4 regions of the Clostridium sp. AF32-12BH genome follow, and region 3 is predicted to be linked to each of the others. Evidence: predicted binding sites of a transcription regulator. Region 3 holds the regulator's gene; each other region holds the start of a gene.
The links. The regulator LexA, encoded in region 3, represses DNA repair genes until DNA is damaged. The targets are predictions, from matches to a motif close to CNAACANNTGTTNG.

Region 1 (4,987 bases), on a different contig from region 3:
TATACCGGACGCAAAGGAAACATGGAACCCACTCATAAATCCAGCAACAACGATATATCAGAAATTGGTCAAGATATTTTTAGGCCTGATGGTTATTCTTTTTATGATGAGCTATCAGATACTGAAGTAATTAAACATCCGGTTTTCACTGCCGGAATAAATCAGGATTGGATTTATTCCGATGATGGCACAGCACAGTTCTGGCCGGTCGATAACTATTATCCGCCCGGAGAACGGCACACAAATTTTTTAGATTACGATGTTGTGAAACAACACCATACTTTAACGCAGATTTTGATGGGATTGCTACATAATGGCTTTACACTACAGGCTGTGGAAGAAGCTATGCCGTCCCCAGATATGCTGGATATTCCAGGCATGAAGGATGAACTACGCCGTCCCATGATGCTGTTGGTAAAAGCGCAAAAAAGATAATGGGCCCGTGAGCGGAGAATCCTCCTCGGAAATCCCCTTACTGCATATCAAATATAGACAACTGCTCGAATTCCTGCCTCTGCTCCAAAAGCGGAGGTGTCTTCGTCAGAAGTCTTTCTGCCGTGCTCCAGTCCTGGATCCATGGCTGTATTTCCTCTGGTGTCAGTACCAGTGGCATCCGGTCATGTACCGATGATACAGAGCTGTTAGGAACAGTTGTTATGATCGTAAACTGGCTTTCTTTTTCTGTTGGCTGCCAGACACCGGCCATGTAAAGAATATCTGACTGCGGCATGGTAAAAGAGATTTTTTCTTTTTCTTTATTCCATTCATAAAAACCAGCTGCAGGAATTACACACCGGCAATTCCGCACGCTGTTCCGAAATGCAGGCTTCGATAAAATACTCTCGGCCCTGGCATTAATAAGCAGCCAGTCTTGATACTTACTTGTAAATCCCCACCGCATTGCCTCCAGATGCACATTCTTCATTCCAGTCAGAACCATGGCCATATCGGTAGGACGCACATCTCCCACTGTCACTTTCAATTTTGCAGCATCAATCTGTTTGCAGATTTTCCTGATTTCCCGCCACATTTCATCATCTATAAAATATCTTCCACACATAAGCTGCTCCTCACACCAGCATCACCCATTTACAAGCCTCCAGGAAAAATATCAGTTTAAATTCCCGAATCAACCCACCAATTACGGCTTCGCATCCATATTCACGGCTCGGTATGCCAGAATAATTCTTTTCTTCCGTATATTTCACTAGGATGTCCTTTACTGTTTGAACCTCCCCGGCATCATCCTCAAACTTAAAATATCTTGGCATAGTCTGGCCAGTTGATGTAAACCATGCCGAACAGGCGATATGGTACATGTTTCCTTTAGGGATCCCGCTATCTACATCTATTCCATATTTTGTTGCTTGCGCAAATCTGGTCACGTTCATCAACCCCTTATATTATAATATTTTCTCCTGGGAATAATCAACCGTCCGCTTTTCCCGGCTGACGCCTCCACCCATATGGTCTATTTCTACAGATCCTGCAGATGGCAAAAAGCATGCCCTTTTTATGCTATCCATTCCAAACCTTTTCCGTATCTGATCCACAGTTTTCTCCATCTTCCGGTATTTTTCATAGTCGATCGTTTCAAAAAATTGCATCTGGCGAAAGGGATCTGATGATACACGGCTGGTATGGATCCCGAGATGCCGCAGCGGAATCCCATTCCACAATTCAGATAAACACCGACAGGCTGCAGCATAAATTTCCAGGGTCAGATCCGTTGGAACAGATAGTGTAATTTGATGTCCGTAAAAACGCAGATCCCAGTCTTTTAGACTGATAGAAACAACGCTAATCTTTACTCCATCTGCCCTTAACCTGGCTGAAATGGTTTCCGATAACGATAAAAGATACTGCCTGGCAGTTTCACAATCCATAACATCATAAGGCGTGGTGAGAGAATTTCCATAGCCTTTGGCCGGCGGAGGTGAGCTGATCACTGCAGATTCATCTATACCATTTGCATATTGCCAAATAAGTATTCCCTGTGACTTCATATGCGCGCGCAAAATTGCAGGATCCATAGCTGCCAGTTCTCCAATCGTATGAAATCCCAATTTTTTCAACTTGTATAAAGAGGCATGGCCCACATAAAACAGATCACCCACCGGAAGATGCCACATTTTTTCTGACATTTCTGATTTCCAGAGCGTATGAACGTGATCCGGCTTCGTAAAATCTGAAGCCATTTTTGCCAGAAGCTTATTTTCGGAAACACCAATATTTACAGTGAACCCTAATTCTGCATGCACACGATTTTTTATTTCATACGCAGTCGTTATCGGATCCTGGCAGCAGCCGGTCATATCCAAAAAAGCCTCATCTATACTATATTGCTCGATCTTGTCCGTATACTCACTTAACAGTTTTATCAGAGCTTTTGAAGATCGGTTATAGAGATCATAATTGGGCGGCACCAGAACCAGGTCCGGACATTTTTCCTTTGCAGAAACAACCGTTTCCCCGGTCTGAATATGATATTTCTTTGCCGGAATAGATTTTGCCAAAATGATCCCATGTCTTTTCTCCTGATCTCCTCCCACGGCACTCACCAGCTGTCGCAAATCCTGCTTTCCCCCCAGATGATGGATCCTGTAACACGCCTCCCAGGATAAAAAGGCGGAATTCACATCTACATGAAAAATAACTTTTTTCATATCCGCTCCTTTAAATCGAACATTTGTTCTATTTTCATTTTAAGCATTTCATTCCCAGATGTCAATATGGGATTTTCAGGCAAAAAAAGCGGCTGACCTTTTCGATCAACCGCTCATAGGTATTATTTCACACATTTAGCATTCTGCTATACCAAGACTCTGCTCCGCAAGATCCTTATACTTCCCAGAGTCCCCGCTGTCTTCCCTTTTTTGCGAACCGCTCCTCTAAATCGAAAATCGTATACGGCGGCTTATATGGCTCTTCGATATAACTCTGAAGAGCTCTAAGCTTGTCCCAATACTGCGGCAGGTTATGATAGATTGCATTCAACTCCCGCAAATTTTTGTTCCGGCAGCACCAGCAGCTTACCCTGTCAAGAATGGAATACAGCTCTATGCCTCCCTCCAGCCAGTTATATCCCTTCGCATAACAATACTGAAGGCACTGATATTCAGTCCAGCCCCATTCGACCAATGGATAGCACTTTTCCTTTACTCGGCCAGATTCATCTGCTGCGATCCCTATGTATTCCACCGCAGTTGCTCCGAGTGATTTTACATATTTTTCGCAGGCATTGATCTTAAGGCGTGTCATCCAGCGGCATGGCCCACCGCACCAATAGCTTCCATAGTGCGATGATCCGTCCCGGCACTTGATCCGTCGAAGGAGCATTTCTTCCAGGAAATGCCTTTCCGGCTGTAGAATAACAAGTTCGCACCCATACTGCTCCAATTCCAGTCGGACTTTCTCTATATTTTTCCGAATGCATGAAAACTCCATACCGGTATCAAAATAGACGCAGTGCGTTAACGGCCAGCCCTTTTCCATAAGCCCTAAAACCATTGCCATGGAGTCCTTTCCTCCTGAGATGGAGGCAACATATCGTTTTTCTTTTTCCATAATCACCATATTCCAGAACTGGATATGGCAGCACCTGTAGCCTCCCATGCTACTAATCATTCCTGATCCTCACGCTGTTTTCAGGTGCTTTATGCGAAGTACAACACTCTCATCGCAACCTGGTCTACCAGGATCTGATTATTTTCCTTTCTCTGAGTTCTCTTTCCCGGCCTTCAAAACGAGTTCCCCCGTACCAGCAAAAGAAATTTTCTTAAATCCCACAGAATCGCAAAAGAATAATTCTTTGCCATCGATCTGAATAATATCTCCTACCGACATGGAACGCATTGTTTTTCTATTGGGACGATCTGGGCGATTTAATCTCTCATACAGACCCTCCATAATTTCTGATACATTCAATGCCGTTCCCTCCTGCTCTTTCACTTCCGTCTCATAAGCAATTTCATAATCCGCGCGAGTAGGATTAAGCTTCAATTTCTGAAGCTGCTCCAGTGAAAGAAACATCATTCTTACCCCGCGTTCATTATTCTCTTTCAGCATCAATATCTCGATCTTCATAATCTTCCTTTTCTCTTTGATAAGCTCTACTCCAGTCAACCGGCTCTCCAAAATAGGCCGGTGTCATATCAACACCGCCATACCCTTCAGGAAAGCGCTCTGTAATATCCGGTATATACTGCTTCATTTTCATTTCCCTTTCATAAAATAAAGAAGGCTCTGAAAAATCAGAACCTCCTCTAGCATGCACATATTTAGTTAAATGGCAAACTCTCATCTTCTACGCCATCCGGTATTGACATAAAGCCATCACCGATCGGCTTTCCCATTTCTGGTGCCTGTTTTCCTCCAGCGGACGCATTTTTACTATCAGCAAATTCCTGATCATCTGCGATGATATCTGTGGTATAAACACGCTGACCTTCTTTGTTGGTGTAACTGCCAGTCTGGATGCGTCCGGACACCAGTACACGCATCCCCTGACGAAAATACTTCTCTGCAAACTCACCTGCTCTGTCAAATGCCACGATATTAATAAAATCGGCAGTCTGCTCATTTCCGTCCTGGCTCTTTCTTGCTCCTCTCCGGTCAACTGCCAGTGTATATCTGGCAACGGCCATGGAGCGCTCACCCTGAGTGTACCTGACTTCCGGATCCCTGGTCAATCGACCCATCAATATAACTCGATTCATGCTCTATCCTCCATTTCATTATTTTTTATTCTTTTACAGATGGTTCCTCAAAAACAATTCGTCGCTGGCCATGAAATTCATCTTTACGTCCATAAAAGGCCAGTTCTTTTCCTTCCCGGTAGGTACGCACAAATTTTGAAAACTCTACATATTTCTCAATCTTTGAGTACTGACCACTAAAAATTACGAACAGGAACTTTTCTTCTGTCGCTATATCCACACAATCTGCCTTATAGCATTTGTTACCCGCAGAAAGGGAAGACGTAAAA
Region 2 (4,987 bases), on a different contig from region 3:
AATTATGGATTATCTGGAAAACGGCAACATTCGCAATTCCGTGAACTATCCGGCGTGTGATATGGGTGTGAAGAAGACGGCCTGCCGTCTGGCTGTGCTGCATTTAAACATTCCGAACATGATCGGCCAGATCACCGGGGTGCTGGCTGCCGGAAAGATCAACATTTCCGACATGACCAACAAGAGCCGAGATAAATTCGCTTATACGCTGATGGATCTGGAACATGTACCGGATGACATCATGGTCCAGAAGCTCAATGCCATTGAGGGTGTGTGCAGAGTCAGACTCATCTGATGAAGGAAAATACAAAAATTTCATAGAGACTGCCGGGACAGGGAGGACAGCGCATTTGCAATGCCTGCCTGTTTCCCGTCAGAAAATTAGCGAAGAAGGCTGGGGATATCAAGAAGTCCCCAGCCTTGCTGGTTTCTGGGAAGTCCCAGGTCGACTGCCCGGTCCCTGAGGAAAAGTTTTACGTCCCGGTTGGACATCTCCGGATGCTGCTCCAGGAGAAGGGCAATGGCACCGGAAACAAAAGGCGTAGCCATGCTGGTACCGCTTTTTATGGCATAACCGCCGCCGGGACTGCAGCTGGTGATGGCGGCACCTGGGGCGACAATATCCGGTTTGCAGATGCAGGCGCGGGTAGGTCCTCTCCCGGAATAGTCAGACATGCGGTTTCCCATAACGTTGACTTCCTGGTGATCGTCAGAACAGCCAACCGTGATGACCTTGCGGCTGATGCCGGGCGTGGTGATGGTGCCGCTTTTTGGTCCCATATTGCCGGCGGCGACCACCACGATAAAACCGGAGTCCCAGAGTTCCTCCACGCCGCGGACCAGGGCAGAGTTTTCGCTCATGCTCCTGCCGGAAAAGGAACCGACCGAAACGTTGACGATCCGGATGTTGTAGCGCTCCCGCTGCTGCATTACGGTATGAAGTCCGGCAAGCACGTCGGAAACATAGCCGCCGCCCCGTTTGTCCAGTACTTTCACCGGAATCAGGTGGCAGCCCGGGGCGATTCCGCAAAAACGCCCGGCGCTTTCTTTTCCGTTCCCGCCGATGATGCCGCAGACATGGGTGCCGTGCCCGTTATCGTCGTAAGGGAGTTTTCGCCGGCGTACGATATCGAAAAAGGCAGCAATGCGTGACTTAAGATCCTCGTGCGGGAAGCATCCGGTGTCCAGCACAGCCACGCCGATGCCGCGCCCGGTAAGGCCGTCCGGGATGTGTGCAGAGGAAAAAGGAGAGGCTGTACGCATGGAAAACCTCAGTGCTTTTTTACTGTTAGGATATTCTGGTGATAAGGCAGTGGTGCGGCTGTCGATTTAAGAATATCTTCATAATCTATTTAAACATTATACAAACATTTTCGTAAGGCATATGTTATACTAAAATCAGAAAAAAGATAAACATCTGAACTCCTTAAAACTTTTTTGAAACGGATATGTAAGAAAAACCTGTGCAACCATCACGGCACAGGCTTTTTTCTTCTCCTATCCGTTCCTTTTTATTTGACAAGGTTTTTCGGGCATGCTATAGTGAAAGTGCAGTCCAAATGGGCGGATTTGCCCGTATTTCTAAAACATGTAACTGCTCTGTATTCTGTATGTCTGCAGTTACCAGGATTCCATGATCCGGCTTTTGTCAGCAGTCCGGAAAAATCAGAATTTTTAGATTCCCAGATTTCAAAATTCCCAGATTTCAAAATTCCCCAATTCCTATCCCTGAACAGTTCCCACAATTGCCGATGCTTCGCATTCCAAATCGGCAAAATCTGCTGCCAGAACTGTATCATACGGGATTTTCAGTTCAGAAAATCCCTACCTGTGAATAGTAACCTAAATTCCCACATGAAAAGACAACAACTGGTTGACATTTGAGCCGGTTTATACTATGATTATAACATTGAAGAGAACATCTGTTCGCAACGGCAAAAAGCTTTGTGGATGCAGTGGTTCTATAGTTGGAGGATTATAACATGAATAAAGACGATAAATTAAAGGCACTGGATGCTGCCATTACCCAGATCGAGAAGTCTTACGGAAAAGGTTCTATCATGAAGCTGGGCGATTCCGGTGCCAACATGAACATTGAGACTGTCCCAACCGGTTCCATCAGTCTGGACATCGCACTGGGACTTGGCGGTGTACCGAAGGGCCGTGTCATCGAGATTTACGGACCAGAGTCCAGTGGTAAAACAACCGTAGCACTTCACATGGTGGCAGAAGTGCAGAAACGCGGCGGCATTGCCGGTTTCATCGATGCGGAGCATGCATTAGACCCGGTCTATGCAAAGAACATCGGCGTCGATATTGACAACCTTTACATTTCCCAGCCGGACAACGGCGAGCAGGCACTGGAGATCACCGAGACCATGGTGCGTTCCGGTGCAGTGGACATTGTCATTGTGGACTCTGTTGCAGCCCTGGTGCCGAAGGCCGAGATCGACGGCGAGATGGGTGACTCCCATGTGGGGCTGCAGGCACGTCTTATGTCCCAGGCCCTCAGAAAGCTGACCGGTATCATCAGCAAATCCAACTGCTGCGTTATTTTCATTAACCAGCTGCGTGAGAAGGTTGGTGTTATGTTCGGAAACCCGGAGACCACCACAGGCGGCCGTGCCCTGAAGTTCTATTCCTCTGTCCGCATGGATGTGCGCCGCGTAGAGTCCATCAAACAGGGCGGCGAGGTGATCGGCAACCATGTCCGTGTGAAGGTGGTTAAGAACAAGATCGCTCCGCCATTTAAAGAGGCAGAGTTTGATATCATGTTTGGTCAGGGCATCTCCAAGGAAGGCGACATTCTGGATCTTGCCGCGAAGGACGACATCATTGAAAAGAGCGGCGCATGGTATGCATATGACGGTGCCAAGATCGGTCAGGGACGTGAGAATGCCAAGACGTATCTGCGCAATCATCCGGCAGTCTGTGCTGAAGTAGAGAGCAAGGTCCGTGAGAAACACGGTCTTCCGGCAGATGAGACCGTAACTGCACTGGCTGCAAATGCGGCTGCAGAAGAAGCACAGGACGCACAGAATGCAGAAAATGATGGTGCTGGTCTAACCGACGCGGAGTAATTCCATGAAAGTCTGGAATTTACAGAATGGAATTGTGCAGGTGCAGGACCTGCATCCGGAAGAACTGCAGCATGGAAAAAAGGAGAAACCGGAGAAGAAAAGCAGAAACACAAACGGTTCCGGGAAAACAGTCCGGGAGTGCGCACTCGCACTCCTGGAATTTCGTGACCGCACAGAGAGGGAACTGCGCCAGAAGTTAAAAGAACGGGAATACAACCCGGAAGAAATCGAGGAGACGGTACTCTTTTTAAAAGAGTACCGTTATTTGGATGATGAGGCCTATGCCGGGCGTTACATCCGCTCCTGCGCATCCAGGAAAAGCCGCCGCCAGATCCGGGCTGATTTGGAGCGTAAGGGCGTATCCCGGGACATCATTGACCTCACCCTCCAGGAGGAAGAAGTAGACGAGGAAAGTCAGATCAGAAAGCTTCTTTTAAAGAAAGGTTATGAGCCAGGAAAGCGCATGGAGTTGGCGGATTACCGGAGACTTATGGGAGCTTTGGGACGCCGTGGATTCAGCAGCGAAGCCATCCGCAGGGTCACGGACCGTATGTCTGAAGAAGCAGAATAAGGAACAGGAACGACGCGAAGAACTTCCACAGAGTTATTGACATAATGCACAAAACAGTTTAAAATTGAAGTGTTGTATTGGTGTACAATGAAAACTAAATAAGGAGGTGCTCCTGTGTCAACAATAATAGCAGTTGTAATTACACTGTGTGTTGTGGCGCCTATTAGCTGGGCAGTTGCGACCGCGCACCGGAAAAGTGCTTACGAAAGCAAAATCGGAACCGCGGAAGAAAAAGCCAGGGAAATAATAGATGAAGCGTTAAAGACGGCAGAGACAAAGAAGCGAGAAGCTCTCCTGGAAGCGAAGGAAGAGTCCTTAAAGACTAAGAATGAGCTGGATAAAGAAACAAAGGAAAGAAGAGCTGAACTTCAGCGCTATGAACGACGTGTGCTGAGCAAAGAAGAGAACTTAGACAAAAAAGCAGAGAACATGGAACGGCGGGAAGCCGGACTTGCATCCCGTGAGGAAGCCTTAAACAAGCGTAACAGCGAAGTTGAGGCTCTGTACGAAAAAGGGATACAGGAACTGGAGCGAATTTCCGGTTTAACCTCCGAACAGGCAAAAGAGTATCTGCTCAGATCCGTTGAGGCAGAGGTCAAGCATGACACTGCCAAGATGATCAAAGATCTGGAGAACAAGGCAAAAGAAGAGGCTGACAAAAAGGCAAAGGAGTACGTGGTTACTGCAATTCAGAGATGTGCTGCAGACCATGTAGCGGAAACTACCGTGTCGGTAGTACAGCTTCCGAACGACGAAATGAAAGGCCGCATCATTGGCCGTGAGGGTCGCAATATCCGTACCCTTGAGACCATGACTGGTGTGGAACTTATCATCGACGATACCCCTGAGGCAGTCGTATTATCCGGATTTGATCCGGTACGGCGTGAAGTGGCAAGAATTGCCCTGGAACGTCTGATCGTGGATGGACGTATCCATCCGGCAAGAATCGAAGAGATGGTAGAAAAAGCGCAGCGTGAAGTAGAAGCGAACATGCGCGAGGATGGTGAGGCGGCAGCCCTTGAGGTTGGCATTCATGGAATCCATCCGGAACTGATCAAACTGCTTGGTAAGATGAAATTCAGAACCAGCTACGGTCAGAATGCATTGAAGCATTCCATCGAAGTTGCACAGCTGGCAGGTCTGCTTGCCGCAGAGGTTGGAGCAGATGTGCGTCTGGCAAAACGGGCTGGTTTATTACATGACATTGGAAAATCCATCGACCATGAGATGGAAGGCTCCCATGTACAGCTTGGTGCAGATCTTTGCAGAAAGTACAAAGAGTCTGCGACTGTCATCAATGCAGTAGAGTCCCATCATGGCGATGTTGAACCACAGG
Region 3 (4,987 bases):
GATCAAAATATTTGTTTATGCGGATATTTCTACCTGTGTACGCAGAACGCAGGAAACAGACGGTATTACCGATACCAAAGAGGCCTTAAACAAGTTAAACAAGATCACGAAACAGCGCAGAGCGTATCATAAGTATTTTACCGGTAAGGAATGGGAAGATTTAATGAATTATGATTTGCCGATCAATGCCAGCAAACTGGAACTCGATCAGGTTGTGGAACTCATCAAGGATTATATCCGAATGGTCGGCTATGATATTTCATAATCGGACAACGAAAAACGGCAGTCAGATAACGGGGCGACGAAGTGACCGGATAACAAAGTGACATACGATAAGATCGAAAAGAGCCAGCAGATACTGTGTCTGCTGGCTCTTTTCGATTTCGCTGCATATCGAGGAAAGGTATCCTCTGCCTGGTGTGGCATTTTGCGTATTTGATATTATTTCTTTGTGATCTTTGTGATCTGGATTTCTTTGTCGTTGATGGAACCCTCGTACTGAATCTGAAGGGTGTCACCTTCTGCATACTGGCTTAAGTCCGTATCACTGGAAACAAAGGTGAAGAAATCGCCGGTCTGTGCTTCGAGAACGATATGATCTCCATCCTCACCGATCTGTGCAACTTTACCTACGAAAGCATTGATCTTGGCTTCATCAGAATCTTTTGCGTCTGCAGCAACGATCTTGATTGCCAGCGGCTCGTCGTCCAGGTCGCCGAGGTAGGTAACTTCAACGTCTGCATCTGGCTTGATGCCATCTGTTCCGACTACATAAGCATTGCCGGTCAGAATCTTATATTCTTCTCCGTCTACTTCCAGGGTCATCGTGTCAGAAGCTACTTCCTTAACGGTTCCTTCTGCAACCGGATCCATGGACTGCTCTAACATGGAAGCGGTAACTTCCATGGCAATAACAGGTACCGGGTCGTCCGTAGTTTCTGCCGGGAACGTGATATCTACCCAGTCGCCTTCAGAAAGCGGGAATTCTTTGGTTACGTCTGCACTGGAGATATCGTATTTCTTTTCTTCATCGCTATAGTCGTCTTTTATGGTAAGAACATCACCGTCAATCGCTGTGATCACACCACTGGTATAATCTTCATCAACTTCTGCCTCCGTAGTAGACTCTGCTACCGTCGTTTCTTCCGGAGCAGCGGTAGTCTCGGTTGCTTTTTTTCCGGAACAGGCTGCTGCACTGATGGAAACTGCTGCGATTGCAGTAAACAATAATGCCTTTTTCATAATAATATCACTCCTCTGATCTTTCTTTGTCAATTCATACTTTTGGAACCAACAAACAAGAGTTTACTACAAAGCAGATGAAAAAGCCATTGATTTTTTATTAAGTTTTCCGGAAAATGGTGAACATTTGGTGAACTTCAGTATTTGCTCAATACAAAAATCCGATTCTTTCAGAATGGCATTTACGTATTTACGCCATCATGCGGAATAATCCAATGACTTTCCCCAGAATCTCTACATGATCCGTGATGATCGGATCCATGGCATCGTTTTCCGGCTGGAGACGGTAGTGCCCGTTTTCCTTGTAAAACCGTTTGACTGTGGCAGAATCATCGACAAGTGCGACAACGATCTCTCCGTTTTCTGCCGTATTGGTCTGCTCGACGATGACCTTATCGCCGCTATAGATTCCCGCATTGACCATACTTTCCCCTTTGACTTTTAACATAAAGGTATCTTTGTTTGGAAGTATTTCAGCCGGAATCGGAAAATAGTCTTCGATGTGCTCCTGTGCCAGAATCGGTTCTCCGGCAGCTACTGTACCAATTACAGGAACCTGAACCATTTCCCGGCGGTTTAATGCAAATTCATCGTCCAGGATTTCAATGGCGCGTGGTTTGGTCGGATCTCTGCGTATGTATCCATTTGCCTCCAGGGATTCCAGATGAGAGTGGACCGATGAGGTCGACTTAAGCTGAACTGCTTCGCAGATCTCACGTACTGCAGGCGGATAGCCCTTTTTCAAAATACATTCTTTGATATATGATAAAATTTCCTGTTGTTTTGCTGTAATTTTACCCTGACCCATCATCATTCCTCCATGCGGATATATTCAATATAAAGTGTTTCTTTTTTATAGGATTATAGTAGCATAGTTTTACTCAAAAAGCAAACTTTTGTTCGTTTTTCTTGGAAAACATATTGACAAACATTTGTTCGGAACGTATAATGACAGCATAACAAACGTACGTTCGGAATATTTTTACGCAGGGGGAATCTTTATGAAAACAGGCAGAAATACGAAACGCAGATTACGGAACCTTATGGTTATTTTATTAATGATTCTGGCATTTTGCTCTGGTTTTTTCGGACACACCTTGTTGAACGCGAGGGCAGAAGAGAAAGCTGCAGTACAATTGAACCGTTATTATACCAGTGTACAGCTTCGTCAGGGGGATAATCTCTGGAATCTCGCGGATCAGTATTATAAAGGGAGCGGTTATTCCAAAGCAGAATATGTCGAGGAATTGAAACGCATGAATGGTTTGAAATCCGAACAGATTCATTCCGGAGAATTTCTGACAGTCGTATATTTTGCTGAATAACTTGCATAAGGCGTTGGCAGTCGTTATAATTATGTTTGTTTTGAAATCATACTACTAGAATTCTTATATACCCACTCAGTGCCCGAGATGGGATATGATATTAATTTGACTAAGGAGTAATTTATGCTGCATACAAACATCATAAAAGTAACAGATCTGCAGATGCCGGAATTGGAAGTCTATACGAGATTGTCGGAAAATCAGCTTTTCCATTATTTTGAACCGGATACTGGAATTTTTATAGCAGAAAGCCCAATTGTAATTGGACGGGCACTGGATGCTGGATATATCCCGGTTTCAATCCTAGCAGAAGAAAACGAGCTGGACAAGGCAGCTGCTGAAATTCTTGCCCGTTGTGGGAATGTTCCAATCTATACAGCCCCTATGGAAGTATTAACAAAATTGACCGGGTTTGCATTAACAAGAGGACTTCTTTGCGCCATGCGCAGGAAGCACCTGCCATCCATTGAGACCGTCTGTTCCGGGGCAAGGCGTATTGCTGTTTTGGAAAATGTGATGAATCCTACCAATGTGGGAGCGATATTTCGTTCAGCCGCAGCATTGAATATGGATGCGGTTCTGTTAACCTCTGGCTGCAGTGATCCCCTGTACAGACGCGCAATCCGGGTGAGTATGGGAACGGTTTTCCAAATCCCGTGGACTGTGTTCGAACGAAACGGTACATGGCCGCGCCCCGCGATGGATACGTTACACCAGCTTGGTTTCAAGACAGCTGCCATGGCATTGACGGATCAGTCTGTACGCATTGACGACCCGGCTGTGCTTGCAGAAGAAAAACTTGCCATTGTACTTGGAACCGAAGGAGATGGACTTGCACAAGATACCATTGCAGATTGTGACTATACCATCCGTATTCCCATGACACATGGAGTGGATTCTCTGAATGTAGCCGCTGCAAGTGCAGTAGCTTTCTGGCAGCTTGGAAATCAGAGAGTGGAGGGAAACGCGTAACATGACCATCCGAAGACAGTTTATTCGTTATGTATCCCTGAATATGCTGGGCATGCTTGGAATGTCGCTCTACATTTTAGCAGATACATTTTTTATTGCCAAAGCAGTTGGTGCCAACGGTATTACAGCACTGAATCTGGTATTGCCTCTTTATAATCTGATTTTTGCATTTGGAGCCATGATTGGTGTAGGTTCGGCAATTCGCTTTGCCGTAGAGCGCAACCACGGAATAAAAGAAGCGGAAGGATACTTTTTTCATGCCTTGGCCTGGGCTACTGTTCTAAGTCTGGTGTTTGTGTTTGCAGGAATCTTTTTCCCGGGAAAAATCATTCATATTCTTGGGGGAGATGAGCAGATTGTTGCTACTGGTATTTTATATACCCGTATTTTTCTCATGTTTGCGCCTTTTTTCATGTGGAACCATATTGTCAGTGCATTTGTGAGAAATGACGGGGATCCATCCATTGCCATGTTTGCAACACTTGGGAGCAATCTGTTTAACATTGTGTTTGACTATGTTTTGATGTTCCCATTTGGTCTCTCTATGGCTGGAGCAGCGTTGGCAACCGCGCTGTCTCCAATTGTCAGTATTTTCATTTGTATGAAACATTTCCGGTCTTCGCGGAATACGATTTTGTTCAAACCGGTTCCGTTGTCGATCCGGAAGTTGTTTTTTTCCTGTCAGGTTGGTGTGTCTGCTTTTGTGGGGGAAATTTCTTCCGGAGTCATTACCGTGGCATTTAATACCATTATCTTAGGGTTGTCCGGGAATGTCGGAGTAGCGGCATATGGTGTTGTAGCCAACTTTTCTCTGGTTGCAGTCGCTCTTTTCAATGGAATTGCCCAGGGGTCCCAGCCACTCATCAGTCGTTTTTATGGGCAGGGTGACAAAAACAGTTTAAAGACGGTAATTGGTTTGGCTCTGAAAACTGCATTGTGCGTTGCCGCTGTATTGTTAGTAAGTGTCCAGATCTGGTCAAAACCGATGGCTGGTATTTTTAACCGGGAACAGGATATGGAACTTGCCAGTCTTGCTGAACAGGGATTGCGGATTTATTTTACCGGCTTTTTATTCGCTGGAATTAATATTGTGGGAGCAAACATACTCAGCGCGGTAGAATCGGTTCAATGGGCTTTTTTATCTTCCATGTCACGCGGGTTTATTGCAATCCTGACATGTGCATGTTTGCTATCTTTTTTATTTGGTATGAATGGAGTATGGCTGGCATTCCCATGTGCGGAGCTCATGACAATGCTGCTGACTCTGACTGGCATAAAAAAGTTTAACCGTTGACATCTAAAAAACTCTGTGCTATGCTATCATCTGATTGAAACAGTTACAAATGAATATAAGTGCGCGGGAGCCTGTGTGACAGGCTGAGAGGAAGATGAATCTTCGACCGTACCTGATTTGGGTAATGCCAACGGAGGGAAGCAAGAACGATAGA
Region 4 (4,987 bases), on a different contig from region 3:
TTCAGAGCTTCCGATTGCTTTTACTCCCCCTTCTTTACCGCTTACATTCCCACCTACTTCTACGATTGAATCATTTGAAACATCAATTCCAATTCCCTCGTCAGATACAACGTCACCTTTCACCGTAACTTTAGTTGCTCCGGTTTCATCTGTCGCACTATTTGTTTTTCCTGCTTCTACACCTGCGTTTTCTTTTGATGTGACATTTCCTCCAACGTCAACAGTAGCTCCGTCCATAGCTTCTATACCTGGATTATCTTTTCCTGATACATTTCCACCTACAGACACCTTGGAGTCATCAGCCCATATGCCTCTGTCTCCTTCGACATTTCCTTCCACACTGACATCCGATTTATTTTCAGCATCAATCGCAATATCTTCTGTCTTTACATTTCCACCAATCTCCGCTTTTCCATTGTCGGCAGACACGCCTACTCTTTCAGTGGCTGTTGCATCTACATCGCCTTTTACAGAAACGGAATCTCCATCTGATACAGATACCGCTGCATCTGCTTCACCATTTGAAACATTTACAGAATCTACCGTTGTTCCTGATGCAACATTGGTTCCATCAATCACCACTTCTGCCATTGTAGGCATAGCTGCTGATGCCGCCAAAATCGCTGCCATCACCAAAGCTGCATATCTTTTGTTTTTCATACTCATTACCTCCGTCGTTATATTATCAATATCTGGATAATGTTATGATGTAAGTATAGCACTATTTTTTGAATAATAATACAGTTTTTAGACACTTTTTGCTACTTGATAAATCTTTGTGCATATTTTTCAAAATACCGTTATTATGGCATTTTTATAGTCTGATAATTCAAGGTATGAATAACGCTATATAGTAAAAATAGACAACTGCTTATATTCCTGCTTGTGCTCCAATAACGGAGGTGTTTTATATAATAGCTTTTCTGCACTGTCCCAATCCTGAATCCATGGAATGATTTCTTCCGGTTTTAATACTAACGGCATGCGATCGTGGACCGGACGCATAGACTTGTTCGGTGCGGTTGTAAGAATGGTAAACTGACTATGATTTTCTGTTGGTTGCCAGATTCCAGCCATATAAAGATTTTTTGATTCCGGCATCGTGAAAGTAACCTTCTCTTTGTCCTTATTCCATTCATAAAAACCCGCCGCAGGAATCACGCATCTGCAATGCCGCACACTATCTCTGAAGATAGGCTTTTCCAGTATGGTTTCCACTCTGGCATTAATCAGCAACCAGTCTTGATATTTTCTCGTAAATCCCCATTGCATCTGCTCCGGCTGAATATTTTCCTTTCCAGTCAGTACCAGTGCCAGATCCGTTGGTCGTACATCCCCTGCCGTTACCCGCAATTTGGAATCATCTACCTGCTTGCATATCTTCCGAATTTCTCGCCACATCTCGTTATCTACAAAATATCTTCCGCACATCTCAATCACCTCAAATCAGCATCACCCATTTACACGCTTCCAAATAAAAAATCAGCTTAAATTCCCGGATCAGCCCGCCGATCACAGCTTCACATCCGTACTCTTTACTTGGAATGCCGCTGTAATTCTTTTCTTCTGTATACTTAACCAGAATGTCTTTCACAGTCTGGATATCACCGGCATCGTCTTCAAATTTGAAATATCGCGGCATGGTCTGTCCAGTCGCAGTGAACCAGGTCATGCAGGCGATATGATACATGTTGCCTTTCGGAATCCCGCTGTCCACCTCAATTCCATATTTCGTCGCATCCGCAAATCCTGCCATGCCGCATCAACTCCTTCATTATAATATCCGTTCCTTCGTATAATCAACCGTTCTTTTCTCTCGGCTGATTCCTCCTGCCATGTGATCCATTTCCTGTTTTCCCGGTACAGATAAAAAGCAGGCTCTTTTTATGCTGTCCATTCCATACTTTTTCCGAATCCGGTCCACTGTTTTTTCCATTCTTTTTGACTTCTCATAATCGATGGTATCGAATAGCTGCATCTGCCGGAATTGGTCCGTTGTGACGCGGCTGGTATGAATTCCAAGATGTCTCAGAGGGATGCCGTCCCATAGTTCTGACAGGCACTGGCAGGCAGCATGGTAAATTTCCATTGTAAGATTTGTTGGCACAGAAAGTGTGATTTGGTGGCCATAAAAGTGTAGGTCCCAGTCTCTCAGGCTGATAGAAACAACGCCGATTTTTACGCTATCGGCTCTCAGTCGGGCAGCGATGGTTTCGGAGAGGGATAAGAGGTATTGCTTTGCGATGCTGGGCTCTGTAACGTCCTGCGGGGTCGTGAGGGAATTCCCATAGCCCTTGGCTGGTGGCGGTGTGTCAATAAGTCTGGAGTCGTCAATTCCATTTGCATACTGCCAGATGAGCAGCCCATGCGATTTCATATAAGCTTGTAAGATGCTTGGATCTGTTTTCGCTAATTCTCCAATGGTATGAATTCCGAGTTTTCTGAGCTTATTAAGCGATGCATGGCCCACATAAAACAGGTCACTCACTGGAAGCGGCCACATCTTCGTTTGGATTTCTGATTTCCAGAGAGTGTGGACTCGGTCCGGCTTTGTAAAATCAGAAGCCATCTTTGCCAGAAGCTTATTTTCTGAAACGCCAATATTAACAGTAAATCCCAGTTCTGCGTGCACTCTATCTTTGATTTCATGAGCCGTCTGCTCTGGATCATCACAGCACCCAGTCATATCCAGAAAAGCTTCATCAATGCTATATTGTTCAATTTTGTCTGTGTATTCAGAGAGCAGTTTTATGAGGGCTTTTGAGGATCTATTATAGAGATCATAGTTCGGGGGGACTAAAATCAGGCCAGGACATTTTTCTTTTGCGGAAACAACCGTTTCTCCAGTCTGGATGTGAAATTTCTTTGCCGGGATGGATTTTGCCAGGATAATGCCGTGCCGTTTTTCCTGATCCCCACCCACAGCACTCACTATCTCCCGTAAATCCTGCTTTCCGCCCAGATGGTGGATTCTATAGCAGGCTTCCCAGGACAGAAAGGCAGAATTGACATCCACGTGAAAAATGACCCTCTTCATATCTGCCCTCCTTGCAATCGAACATTTGTTCTATTTTATTCTAAACTTTTCCTACTTAGATGTCAAGACGGGAAATTTAGGCAAAAAAAAAGCGGCTGACCATTTCTGATCAACCGCTTGGGGAATACTTTATCAACCTGCCCAATACCAATATGCATCCGTGATATATCCTGCCGAATTGTATGAATTAACATCAATACAGCTTGGGAAATTTCCATTATTCTTCTCTAAATATTCTTTTACAGACATGCTGTCTTTCTCATATGTATCCCAGTTGATATAACTGATTTTTGCATCCTTTGTAAACCTAAAATTGGAATTCGCATTTGTTCCGGCAAAATTATCATATTCATCAACAGGCACAAGAGGAAACGTATAATATATGACACCAACAGGAATTTCATAGCAATCATCATATTCTTTGAAATTCACACTTGGATTTACATACGCATCAGCCTTTACGCCAATATGGATTTTTGAATAATCCGTAGCCACATTAATATAATATGGTTTCCCATCAAATGTGGTATATGATATAGGTTTTATAACAAAGCTCCGATATTCCGGGTTCTTCTCACTCTTTGTTTTCACCAAAGTGGATCCCTGCAACTTATAATAGTCTGTTCCACTATCATATGCCCCTGAACTCCATTCATTTACAATTTGACCATCCTCACTAAGGTAATATGCGCTTCTCACAAATCCATGCGCTACATGCACCAGATTGCTGTTTTCTACAGTCCAGATATCATCGATGCTATAATCCGAGGCTTCCACAAAAAGAAGTTCATCCACTCCGTTTCCATCAAGATCCATAAGTGCATACGCATATCCAGATAAATCACCAGTACGATAATGGCTATTATCGTAATACATCGACATCTGTGAATCATCTGTATTCTGATTGTATGCTGGTAGTCCATTTGCAAAATCATCCTGAATAGATTTGATCAGCTCGCTGTACTGTGTCGGCATCTCTGCAAAAGCAGGAAATGCGGTCATTGCTGCAAGTGCCATCGTGCAACCCAAAATTCTAAAACTCTTTTTCATTCGTAATCCCCCTCTCAGGATTGTCCTAAAACAAGAACAATGTCTATATACCCTTTATACCACGGTGACACAGCAGCGGTCAACCATATCAATCTTTCTTCTTATCTGCCTCATCAAAAACCTCTTTTAATATAACCGGTTCGCCGGTTTTCTTATATTCTGTTTCAACTTCTCGAAGTTCCTCTTCCGTCAATTCAAGTGGCTTTTTCAACATATGGGAAAGCCCGTAAATATCTGCTTTGGTCACCCATGGCACAATTTCTGCAATCTGCGATAAAGAATATCCTTTTCCCACCATATTACCGCACACTTCCATAGACATTAATAAGCCTTTTTGTTCTGCAACCAGATCCAAAAAGTGCTTTTTCGTTTCCCAATCATCTACTTCCCGACCATATCTCAAAGCTTTTGCAATCCGAAGCATTGGATTTTCTGTCTTTTTGACATCCGTAATCCACGCTTGGCGTTTTTCTTCAAATTCTCCAATAGAAAGATTCTGATATCTTCCAATCCGGATATCTTCCAGCATATACTCATAGGCTTTGCTACCCCAGAGCGATAAATGAGCACTTCGAGTAGACACAGATGTAAAAAGAACCTGGAGTAAAAAATCCAATGAAGGATCCGCATATACTTCAGATCCCTCTCCAAGTCCCATAGGATAATCACCTTTTGAAAGCAGCTCTTCCAATACCTCTTATAAATTGTACATTTCCTGCGAATCTGGAAAAATATAATTTTCAAACATACTGTTTTTCTTCTCCCTCTCTACATTTTCAAAGAGCCTCCCATTAAGAGAAGCTCTTGGCGAATATTGTTATAATAGTTTACAAAATCTGTAAACCAGCAGATAAAATCCATGAACGAATTTTTTCTATTGGCAAACTCAAAGATTTTGCA

Region 1: a site for LexA is predicted at 2,683-2,696, ahead of DWZ40_RS09620 (DNA polymerase IV). Genes of this name have one in related genera too.
Region 2: a site for LexA is predicted at 1,916-1,929, ahead of recA (recombinase RecA). Genes of this name have one in related genera too.
Region 4: a site for LexA is predicted at 3,056-3,069, ahead of DWZ40_RS18535 (DNA polymerase IV). Genes of this name have one in related genera too.

The regions. Positions count from the first base shown of each region.
Region 1 is NZ_QUEH01000008.1:68,660-73,646, reverse strand. It holds gene DWZ40_RS09640 (hypothetical protein) at 1-130, shown strand, start outside; gene DWZ40_RS09635 (hypothetical protein) at 22-435, shown strand; gene DWZ40_RS09630 (SOS response-associated peptidase family protein) at 473-1,060, opposite strand; gene DWZ40_RS09625 (hypothetical protein) at 1,071-1,385, opposite strand; gene DWZ40_RS09620 (DNA polymerase IV) at 1,404-2,666, opposite strand; gene DWZ40_RS09615 (phosphoadenosine phosphosulfate reductase family protein) at 2,842-3,567, opposite strand; gene DWZ40_RS09610 (YodL domain-containing protein) at 3,706-4,068, opposite strand; gene DWZ40_RS19290 (hypothetical protein) at 4,052-4,303, opposite strand; gene DWZ40_RS09605 (single-stranded DNA-binding protein) at 4,281-4,718, opposite strand; gene DWZ40_RS09600 (hypothetical protein) at 4,744-4,987, opposite strand, start outside.
Region 2 is NZ_QUEH01000004.1:120,577-125,563, forward strand. It holds gene DWZ40_RS05200 (phosphoglycerate dehydrogenase) at 1-295, shown strand, start outside; gene DWZ40_RS05205 (S8 family peptidase) at 382-1,263, opposite strand; gene recA (recombinase RecA) at 1,983-3,080, shown strand; gene DWZ40_RS05215 (regulatory protein RecX) at 3,085-3,651, shown strand; gene rny (ribonuclease Y) at 3,766-4,987, shown strand, end outside.
Region 3 is NZ_QUEH01000002.1:291,535-296,521, reverse strand. It holds gene DWZ40_RS02995 (cytidylate kinase-like family protein) at 1-265, shown strand, start outside; gene DWZ40_RS02990 (hypothetical protein) at 442-1,242, opposite strand; gene lexA (transcriptional repressor LexA) at 1,433-2,050, opposite strand; gene DWZ40_RS02980 (LysM peptidoglycan-binding domain-containing protein) at 2,244-2,567, shown strand; gene DWZ40_RS02975 (RNA methyltransferase) at 2,691-3,539, shown strand; gene DWZ40_RS02970 (MATE family efflux transporter) at 3,541-4,833, shown strand; TPP riboswitch at 4,887-4,987, shown strand, end outside.
Region 4 is NZ_QUEH01000028.1:9,603-14,589, reverse strand. It holds gene DWZ40_RS18550 (hypothetical protein) at 1-660, opposite strand, end outside; gene DWZ40_RS18545 (SOS response-associated peptidase family protein) at 847-1,431, opposite strand; gene DWZ40_RS18540 (hypothetical protein) at 1,442-1,756, opposite strand; gene DWZ40_RS18535 (DNA polymerase IV) at 1,775-3,037, opposite strand; gene DWZ40_RS18530 (hypothetical protein) at 3,170-4,087, opposite strand; gene DWZ40_RS18525 (hypothetical protein) at 4,176-4,745, opposite strand; gene DWZ40_RS18520 (hypothetical protein) at 4,915-4,987, opposite strand, start outside.